Regions from separate parts of the Sinorhizobium chiapasense genome, predicted to be linked through region 2. Evidence: predicted binding sites of a transcription regulator. Region 2 holds the regulator's gene; the other holds the start of a gene.
What was found. The regulator LexA, encoded in region 2, represses DNA repair genes until DNA is damaged. The targets are predictions, from matches to a motif close to TGTTCNNNNTGTGTTCNG.
Positions count from the first base shown of each region.

Region 1 (4,186 bases), 2.1 Mb from region 2:
TCGAAGGCGACCGGAATGCGGCAGCTGAACACCTGCTTTTGATCATGAAGCGCGACCGCAGCTTCGAGGACGACGGCGCCCGGCGCGAGCTCCTGGGCTTCTTTGAAGTCTGGGGACCGAAGGATCCGGCGACGATCGCCGCGCGGCGCAAGCTTTCGTCGATTCTTTTCTCTTAAAGCGCGCGTCGCATTCAGCAGGAGCCGGGCGACGCGCTTTAAGTCGTTGTTTGCATGCATGTCGTTGTCCCGGAACCGCTGGACACTTTCGAGCGACATGCATTAATCGGACGCACAAGGGTCGCTGTAGCACTTTGAATTGCTGCATGATTTTGTCCTTAAATCGATTCCGATTTAAGGAATCATGCAGTAAGCGGCGGGACCGCAGCAGGATCCGTGTCTTTTTCCCTTGAGATTTTCGAGGGACGCACCATTTGTTGATCGGGGGGTCGTGCCTGGCGATGAGGCGCGGCAAGCCGGTATCTGCAAGGTCTACCAGAATGCATGTCGGAAATGCGCGCTACCTCGGTCCTCAGGACGTGCCGGAGATTCTTCCGGTATTTCCGCTGACGGGCGCGCTCCTGCTTCCAGGCGCACAACTCCCGCTCAATATCTTCGAACCGCGCTACCTTGCGATGTTCGATGACGCGCTTGCCGGAAACCGGCTGATCGGCATCGTCCAGCCCTCCTTCTCCGAGGGGCGGAACGACATCGACTCGGCGCCCGTGCCAGCGCTTTGCCAGGTCGGCTGCATCGGCCGCATCACCTCCTTTGCGGAGACCGGCGACGGGCGCTACATCACCTCGCTCACGGGCGTCTGCCGCTATCGGCTCTTCGCCGAGGTGGCCGGCTGTCGCGGCTACCGCCGCTTCCGCATCGGCCCCTTCGCAACCGATCTCGACAGTCCGGACGACGAGAGCCTCGTCGACCGGGAGGCGCTGCTGGCGGCTTTCCGGGCCTATCTCGACGCCAACAAGCTGGAGGCGGATTGGGAAAGCGTGGAGCGGGCGAGCAACCGCACGCTCGTCAATTCGATGGCGATGATGTCGCCCTACGGGCCGGCGGAAAAGCAGGCGCTTTTGGAGGCGCCCGACCTGAAAACCCGCGCCGAAACGCTGATCGCGATCACCGAGATCGTGCTTGCCCGCAATTTCGGCGACCTCGACAACATCCTGCAGTAAGTGCGAAGCGATGGATATCAACGCCAGCAAGGTCGACCCGAAACTCCTCGAACTGCTCGTCTGCCCGCTGACGAAGGGGCGGTTGAGCTACGACGCCGAAGCCCAGGAGCTGATTTCCGAAAAGGCCCGTCTCGCCTATCCGATCCGCGACGGCGTTCCGATCATGCTGGTGTCGGAGGCGCGCAAAATCGAAGACTGAGGCTCGTTGAAGGACTAGCCGCCCACGTGTTCGACGCTTGCCTCGATCCGCTCCATGTCGTCGTCGGAAAGGCCGAAATGGTGGCCGATCTCATGGATCAGCACATGGGTGATGATATCGCCCAGCGTTTCCTCGTTTTCCGCCCAGTAGTCGAGGATCGGGCGGCGATAGAGCGTGATCCGGTTCGGGAACTGGCCGGTCTCCATGGTGAAGCGTTCACCGATGCCGCGGCCTTCGAACAGGCCAAGCAGGTCGAAAGGCGTTTCAAGCGCCATGTCTTCAAAGACGTCGTCGCTCGGAAAATCGGCGACTTCGATGATGAGGTCGGTCGTCAGCTTGCGGAATTCCTCCGGCAGATGGCTATAGGCTTCAAGCGCAAGCAGTTCGAATGTGCTGAGCGTCGGTGCGTGGCGTTCCCGCCAATCATCGGTCTGGTCAATGCGGGCCATGGGCACTCCTTGTTGCCCTCATATAACGATTTCTCCTTTGTTTTTCGAGTGTTGAATTCTGCTCAGGCAGGCAGAGGAATAAATTCTCAAACTTGGTTGTTGACTCTTGCGGCAGGCTCTGGAATCCATAAGAACATAACATGAACATCTGGTGGAGCCGACCGTCATGGCCGAGAAAGCCGTGCAGCGGGAAACCGTTCTTTCCCTCCGCGAAACCATAGCGCAGATTGAAAATCGCCGGCTGCCCGGGGTCGTGCGTGCAGCTAAGGCGACCGATCCTACCGGTTTCCGGCGTAAAAGGGAGGAGGCGTCCCGCAACAAGATCCTGCCCCTTGGCGTCCCCCGGCTTGATGACGTGCTCGAGGGCGGGCTGCCGCTCGAGGGCATGACGGAAATCCGCAATGCCGAAACGCGCGATGCGGGTGCAGCCGCCGGCTTCGTGACGGCACTTGCGGTGCTTTGTCAGCAGAGGAAAAAGGAGAAAGGTCATCTGGCGCCGGTCCTGTGGATCAGCCAGGCCCTTGCCTCTCGCGAGGCCGGGCTTCCCTATGCGCCGGGCCTCAAATCCTATGGGCTCGACATCGAGCGCTTCCTGTTCGTTTCGATACGCACGGTCAAGGATGCGCTCTGGGTTGCCGAAACGGCCCTTTCAGTACCGGTCTTTGCGGCCGTCGTTCTGGAAATCCGCGGCAATCCCGACTGTCTCGCCTTGAGCGAGAGCCGGCGCCTGCATGTAAGGGCCCGGGCGGGCGGAGTGCCTCTTCTTCTCTTCCGGCAGGCGGGCGAGGAGGAGGCAAGCAGCGCCTTTTTCCGGCTTCAGATCAAGCCGGCATCTGCCGGCGAGCAACCTCTCCCCGATGGCTCGATGCTTTGCGGCAGCATCGGCCATCCAGCCTTTCACGTCCTTGTCGAAAAAAGCAGGGCCTACGCCTCTGCCGATATCTTTCTGGAATGGAATGCCCATGACCGCCGCTTCTACACCATCGAGCAGTCCGTCGCTCCTCAGGCAGACGGACAATCAGCGAATTCTGTCGATCCATTTTCCGCATCTGTCGGCCGATCGAGTGGCGCGGATTCGCTGGGGCGCCTCCTGGCTTACGCAAGGGCGTCCTGATCATCCGCCCGTGGTTTTTGCTGCCAAGATCGACAATGCCATGCGGCTCGTCGCGCTTGACACGCTTGCTGAACGGGTAGGCCTGAAGCGGGGCCAAGGGGCGGCGGAGGCCCGCGCCATGTGCCCGTCGCTCGACGTGATCATCGACGATCCGGCGGCGGACCGGGCCTTTCTGGAGGGCCTTGCCGACTGGTGCGATCGCTATACGCCGCTGGTCGCGCTCGATGGAAAGGATGGCCTGTTCCTCGACATCACCGGCTGCGCCCATCTTCACGGTGGCGAGAAGGCGCTGGTTAACGACGTGCTTTCGCGTCTCTTCCTGCTCGGCATCGAGGCGCGGGCGGTGATTTCCTCCTCTGCCGGCCTCTCCTGGGCGGTTGCCCGCTACGGCAGTGCGGCCGTCATCGCGCCCGAGGATGCCGAACGGGTTCTCGCACCCTTGCCGGTCGCCGCCCTGCGCCTGCCGGCGGAAACTGCCGCCCTGCTCGAGCGGGTCGGGCTGAAAGAGATCGGTGATCTTCTTCAGGCACCGCGCGCGCCTCTGGCCCGCCGCTTCGGTCCTTCTCTTCTCCTGCGGCTCGATCAGGCGAGAGGCCACGCGGACGAGCCTCTCTCGCCCCGTCTTCCGGTGCCGAGCTTTTCCGCCGAACGCCGGCTTGCCGAGCCGCTTCAGGAAGAAGAGCACATTCTTGAACTGGCGCGGCATCTTTCCGGTGACGTCCGCCTCTCGCTGGAGCGGCATGGCGAAGGCGGTCGTCTGTTCGAACTTCTCCTGTTTCGCGTCGATGGCCGGGTGTTTCGCATTCAGGCGCATGCGGCCGTCCCCTTGAACGACGCCGATCGGATAGCGGCTCTCTTTCGCGAGCGGTTGCAGGCGGTTCATGATGACCTTGATGCCGGATACGGTTTCGAGATCCTCCGGCTATCCGTCCTTAGAAGCGAAAGGCTCGATCCTGCCCAGGAGGATTTTTCTGGCGTTCCCGATGAAAGCCAGCCACTGGCCGCCTTCGCCGACAAGCTGTGTGCTCGCTTCGGGCCGGATTGCCTGACATTTGCGACCCTTGCCGAAAGCCATCTGCCGGAACGCGCTGGCGGATTTGCTCCCTTGACGGATGTCGCGGCGGTCATCGGATCTCGTCCGGTCGATGAAAAAACCTTTCCCGAAAACCGCCCGCTCCGGATTTTCACGCATCCTGAACTTGTCGAAGCGACGGCCGAGGTGCCTGATGGCGCACCGCGCAGCTTCA
Region 1 covers NZ_CP133148.1:3,685,638-3,689,823, reverse strand. The annotation lists gene trxA (thioredoxin) at 1-176, shown strand, start outside; gene RB548_RS17665 (LON peptidase substrate-binding domain-containing protein) at 497-1,177, shown strand; gene RB548_RS17660 (Trm112 family protein) at 1,188-1,376, shown strand; gene RB548_RS17655 (metallopeptidase family protein) at 1,391-1,825, opposite strand; gene RB548_RS17650 (ImuA family protein) at 1,992-2,939, shown strand; gene RB548_RS17645 (Y-family DNA polymerase) at 2,980-4,186, shown strand, end outside.
Region 1: RB548_RS17650 (ImuA family protein) is a predicted target of LexA. The motif match lies at 1,955-1,972, and genes of this name have one in related genera.

Region 2 (4,186 bases):
GATAGTGAGCCTCGGGACCGTAGAGCAGGTCGCGCACATCGGCTGGCGACAGCAACTTGATGAGCTGGTCTGTCTGGCCGCTCAGCGGCAGCACCAGCCCGCCCGCCTGCGCAAGGTCGAGAACGACGTCCATGTCTTTCTCGTGCCAGGTGAAGCGGGTTCCGTCCCAGCGCTCCAAGGTATTGTTGTAGCCGGGGCTCTTCAGCAGAATCTCGCGCATGCGCTGCGCATCGACGCCGTAGCGCTTGGCAAGGAGCAGCGCTTCGTAGTTGCCGACACAATGGATCCAGTGCAGCAGATTATTGCAGGCCTTGGCGAGCTGTCCGGAGCCGAGATCGCCGACGTGCAGAACATCGCGGCTGTAGCTCATCAGCACCGGACGCGCCATTTCGACGGCGTCCTCCCGGCCACCGCAAAGCGAAAGCAGCGTCCCCTCGCGCGCGCCCTCCAGGCCGTAGACAACCGGCGCGTCGATGAAGTTTACGCCATAGCTGTCGCAATACTCTCCGAGTTCGCGCATCGTGCCCGGATTGTTGGTGGCGGCGATCGCAATGACCGAGCTCTTCTTGACGTGGAGCGCCAGTTCCCTGGTCACGGCGCGCGACTGGTCATCGGTCGCGACGACGGCGATGAAGACGTCGGCCATCGTGGCAAGATCAGCGAGGTCTTTCGCAGCCGTGATACCCGCGGCCGACGCCTTGGCGAGACATTCCGCGTCGAGGTCGTAGGCCGCTACTGCGAATCCCGCCTTCAGCGCGTGTGATGCCATGGCCAATCCCATTGCGCCGACGCCCACGAATCCAACTCTTACTGACATGCAATCCTCCCCGTGCCTTGAAAAAAGCCAGCCGAAACCGTTGGGACGCGCGGCGCGCTCCCTGAAGGCCGACCATGATCAGGCGATGATTGAATCCGGACTGTCCGGAAATGCTCCTCCTCGACCGTCGCTTCGGTTGTGCGACGCCGTCTCCTCACGGCTTCGTACAACCCCGTCCTGAAGGACTTCTCGCTTCGGCCTTCCCGTGCGCAAATCGTTGGTAGCCGCCGGGAATGATCGAAGTCTGCGGGCCGGAAGTTCTAAAATCAAGAAGAATGATTTGATATCGTTCAAACCAAAAGTTAGAACTGATTATCGTCAAATCCAGTTTCTCGGGGAGGTGAAATATGGATCTGCGTTCGGTCAATCGATTCCTTGCAGTCGCTGAACTGGGGAGCCTGAACAAGGCTGCGCAACGCCTCAATCTTTCCCAGCCGGCGCTTTCGAAAAGCATCCAGATGCTCGAATATGCTTTTGGAGTGCCGCTGCTCGATCGCGGGCCGCGCGGCATCACGCTTACGTCTTTCGGCGAGGCGGTCTTCGATCATGCCCGGCGCATTGCGGCGGAGATGCGCAAGATGGAGAGCGATATCAAAGCGATCCGCACACTTGGATCAGGCGAGATCAACGTCGGCGCTCCGCTTGGCCCGGACAGCCGCACGCTGGCATTCGCGATCCTCAGACTTGTGACCGACGAGCGGCGCCTCACCATCAACATTGCCAATGGCACCCGCAGCGACCTGATCCGCCCATTGCTGCTGGGGGATCTCGATTTCCTGATCGCGACCCTCTTCGAGCCGGAGGACCTTCCACCCGATGTCGAACAGAGCGAACTCTATCTCGATTCCATGATCCTCGTCGTCCGCGCCGGTCACCCGATGCTTGACGGTCATCAGATCGAACTCAACGAACTGGCGCAGTATCCTTGGGTGGTATTGACCGGCAACCGCGATCTCGAAGGCGCGCTGCGCAAGCTTGTAGGCATGGAATTCAAGAGATCGGTTTTGCGCAGCGGCTCCCCGATGTTCGTCAAGAACATTCTCCAGAAGAGCGAGTTCATCGGCCTTGTGCGCCAGGACGCCGTACGCATCGAGCTCGAGACAGGTTCATTGGTCGAGATCGACATATCCGCTCAGCTCGACATCCACGAGTTCGTGCCGCCGCAGAAGGTGGGACTGATCTTCCGATCGGACGTCTCGATTCCGGTGGCGAGCCAGGCCCTGATCCAGGAGATCACAGCCGCAACACGCGCAAACTCCGGAGCTCTCACCAAGCTGACGGAGATGTGAAACCGGCGTAGCCCGCCCTTTACGTGGTTCACGGCGAGGCGTCGGCGGAGCAACCGCCCGCTTTGCCGGAGGATTTCGCAACGGCCAGGGAAATTCACGGAATTTTAGGTACTTGCGGAACACATATGGAACAGATAGTGTCTGTTCTTGATTTGTTTCGCGACTCTGGAGTGACGCGCCATGCTAACCCGCAAGCAACAGGAATTGCTTCTGTTCATTCACGAGCGAATGAAGGAATCCGGGGTGCCGCCGTCCTTCGACGAGATGAAAGACGCATTGGACCTCGCCTCCAAGTCGGGCATCCACCGGTTGATCACCGCGCTTGAAGAGCGTGGCTTCATTCGCCGTCTTCCCAACCGGGCGCGCGCGCTCGAAGTCATCAAGCTGCCCGAGGCCTACACCACGAGCCCGCAGCCACGGCGTGGCTTCTCGCCAAGCGTGATCGAAGGCAGCCTGGGCAAGCCACCTGCCGCGCCTGCCGCCACGACGAAATCGGCGCCACCGAGCGATACTGCATCGGTTTCCGTGCCGGTCATGGGGCGGATCGCGGCCGGCGTCCCGATTTCCGCGATCCAGAACAACACTCATGACATTTCCATCCCGGCCGAGATGATCGGCAACGGCGAACACTACGCGCTCGAGATCAAGGGCGACTCGATGATCGAGGCGGGTATCTTCGACGGCGATACCGTGATCATTCGGAACACGAACACGGCCAATCCCGGCGACATCATCGTTGCGCTTGTCGACGATGAGGAGGTAACGCTCAAGCGGTTCCGCAGAAAGGGCGCATCCATCGCGCTCGAAGCGGCCAACCCGGCCTATGAAACGCGGATATTCGGACCGGACCGCGTCAAGATCCAAGGCAAGCTCGTCGGCCTTATTCGCCGCTATCACTAGTTGAGACGGGCTGGTGAGTCGGGCTCAGCAATGCGACTTGCGGCAGTGATTCAAATTGCTACAGCGCCCTTTCCGCACCTGAGCAGACGCGCGGCGCTGGAGAAAATCACACTGCAACTCGGGTGGCCAAAACCAAAGGCCCTGCTCTACCGCCTTGCAGAGGGCCAATCCGTTAATGATGGCACTGATCGCCGCGAATCGCGTTTGCGCGGGCCAAACGGTTTTGCCGTAAGCCAAACACTCACACAGCGTCCGGCTACACATTCATCGTTGATTTTCTTGAAGTAAAAGCTTTGGAGGCCTCGCCCGGAATTGAACCGGGGTACAAGGATTTGCAGTCCTCTGCGTCACCACTCCGCCACGAGGCCTCTCACGCTCGATCGATCAAGCGATGGCCGGCGTTTAGAACGAATCTATGAGGAGTGCAAGGGGAGTGGTTCGAAAAAGGTGGGACGGCGCCAGGTCATCCACGTTCCCCCCAGCGCTCCGCTAATGCGCGCTTGGCACCCCGCGGCCGCATGTGCCTTTCAGGATTTGTCGGAAGAATTTTGCTGGCCGCGCCAGCGCGCCCACCAGACCGCCAGCTTGCGGCGACGACGGCGGATGGCCGGTATGTCGTGAGAAAGCACGAGCAGCCCCAGAGGAATCATCCAGAAGCCTAACACCGGCAGGAAGCCCAATACGCCGCCCACCACAAGGAGCGTCCCAACAAGAATTCGCAGCACCGGTGAGTCGGGCAAGTTCATACGCCATTTGCCGAGGACGAGCTCGTGGGTCTGCGGGTCGATGCCGAAATGTCGTTCTTTCCTGCCGTTCGTCATTATTCCTCTTTCATGCTCCTCCCCAGAATTGGGGCCTTCTCCACAGCCGCGCAACGGACGTTGTCATTTTTTTTGAAAAACCGCTTGGCAAATCGAAAAAGCATTTGTATTAGCAGCCTCACTTCTGCGGCGCAGATGATCCCTGGTAGCTCAGCGGTAGAGCACTCGACTGTTAATCGATAGGTCGCCGGTTCGAATCCGGCCCGGGGAGCCAGTTTCAAAGAGCCATTCGCGGCAAAGGCCCGAGTGGCTCTTTTTTCGTTTGTCGGCATAGTCTCTGAAGGTTCCTCATGCGTGTTGCATGGCTTTTCCTGGTTCTCGCGATCACGACAGAGGTCGCCGGCCTCACGGCGATGAAA
Region 2 covers NZ_CP133148.1:1,540,209-1,544,394, reverse strand. The annotation lists gene RB548_RS07480 (NAD(P)-dependent oxidoreductase) at 1-817, opposite strand, end outside; gene RB548_RS07475 (LysR family transcriptional regulator) at 1,165-2,106, shown strand; gene lexA (transcriptional repressor LexA) at 2,287-3,006, shown strand; tRNA gene RB548_RS07465 (tRNA-Cys) at 3,301-3,374, opposite strand; gene RB548_RS07460 (hypothetical protein) at 3,534-3,827, opposite strand; tRNA gene RB548_RS07455 (tRNA-Asn) at 3,967-4,041, shown strand; gene RB548_RS07450 (SMR family transporter) at 4,118-4,186, shown strand, end outside.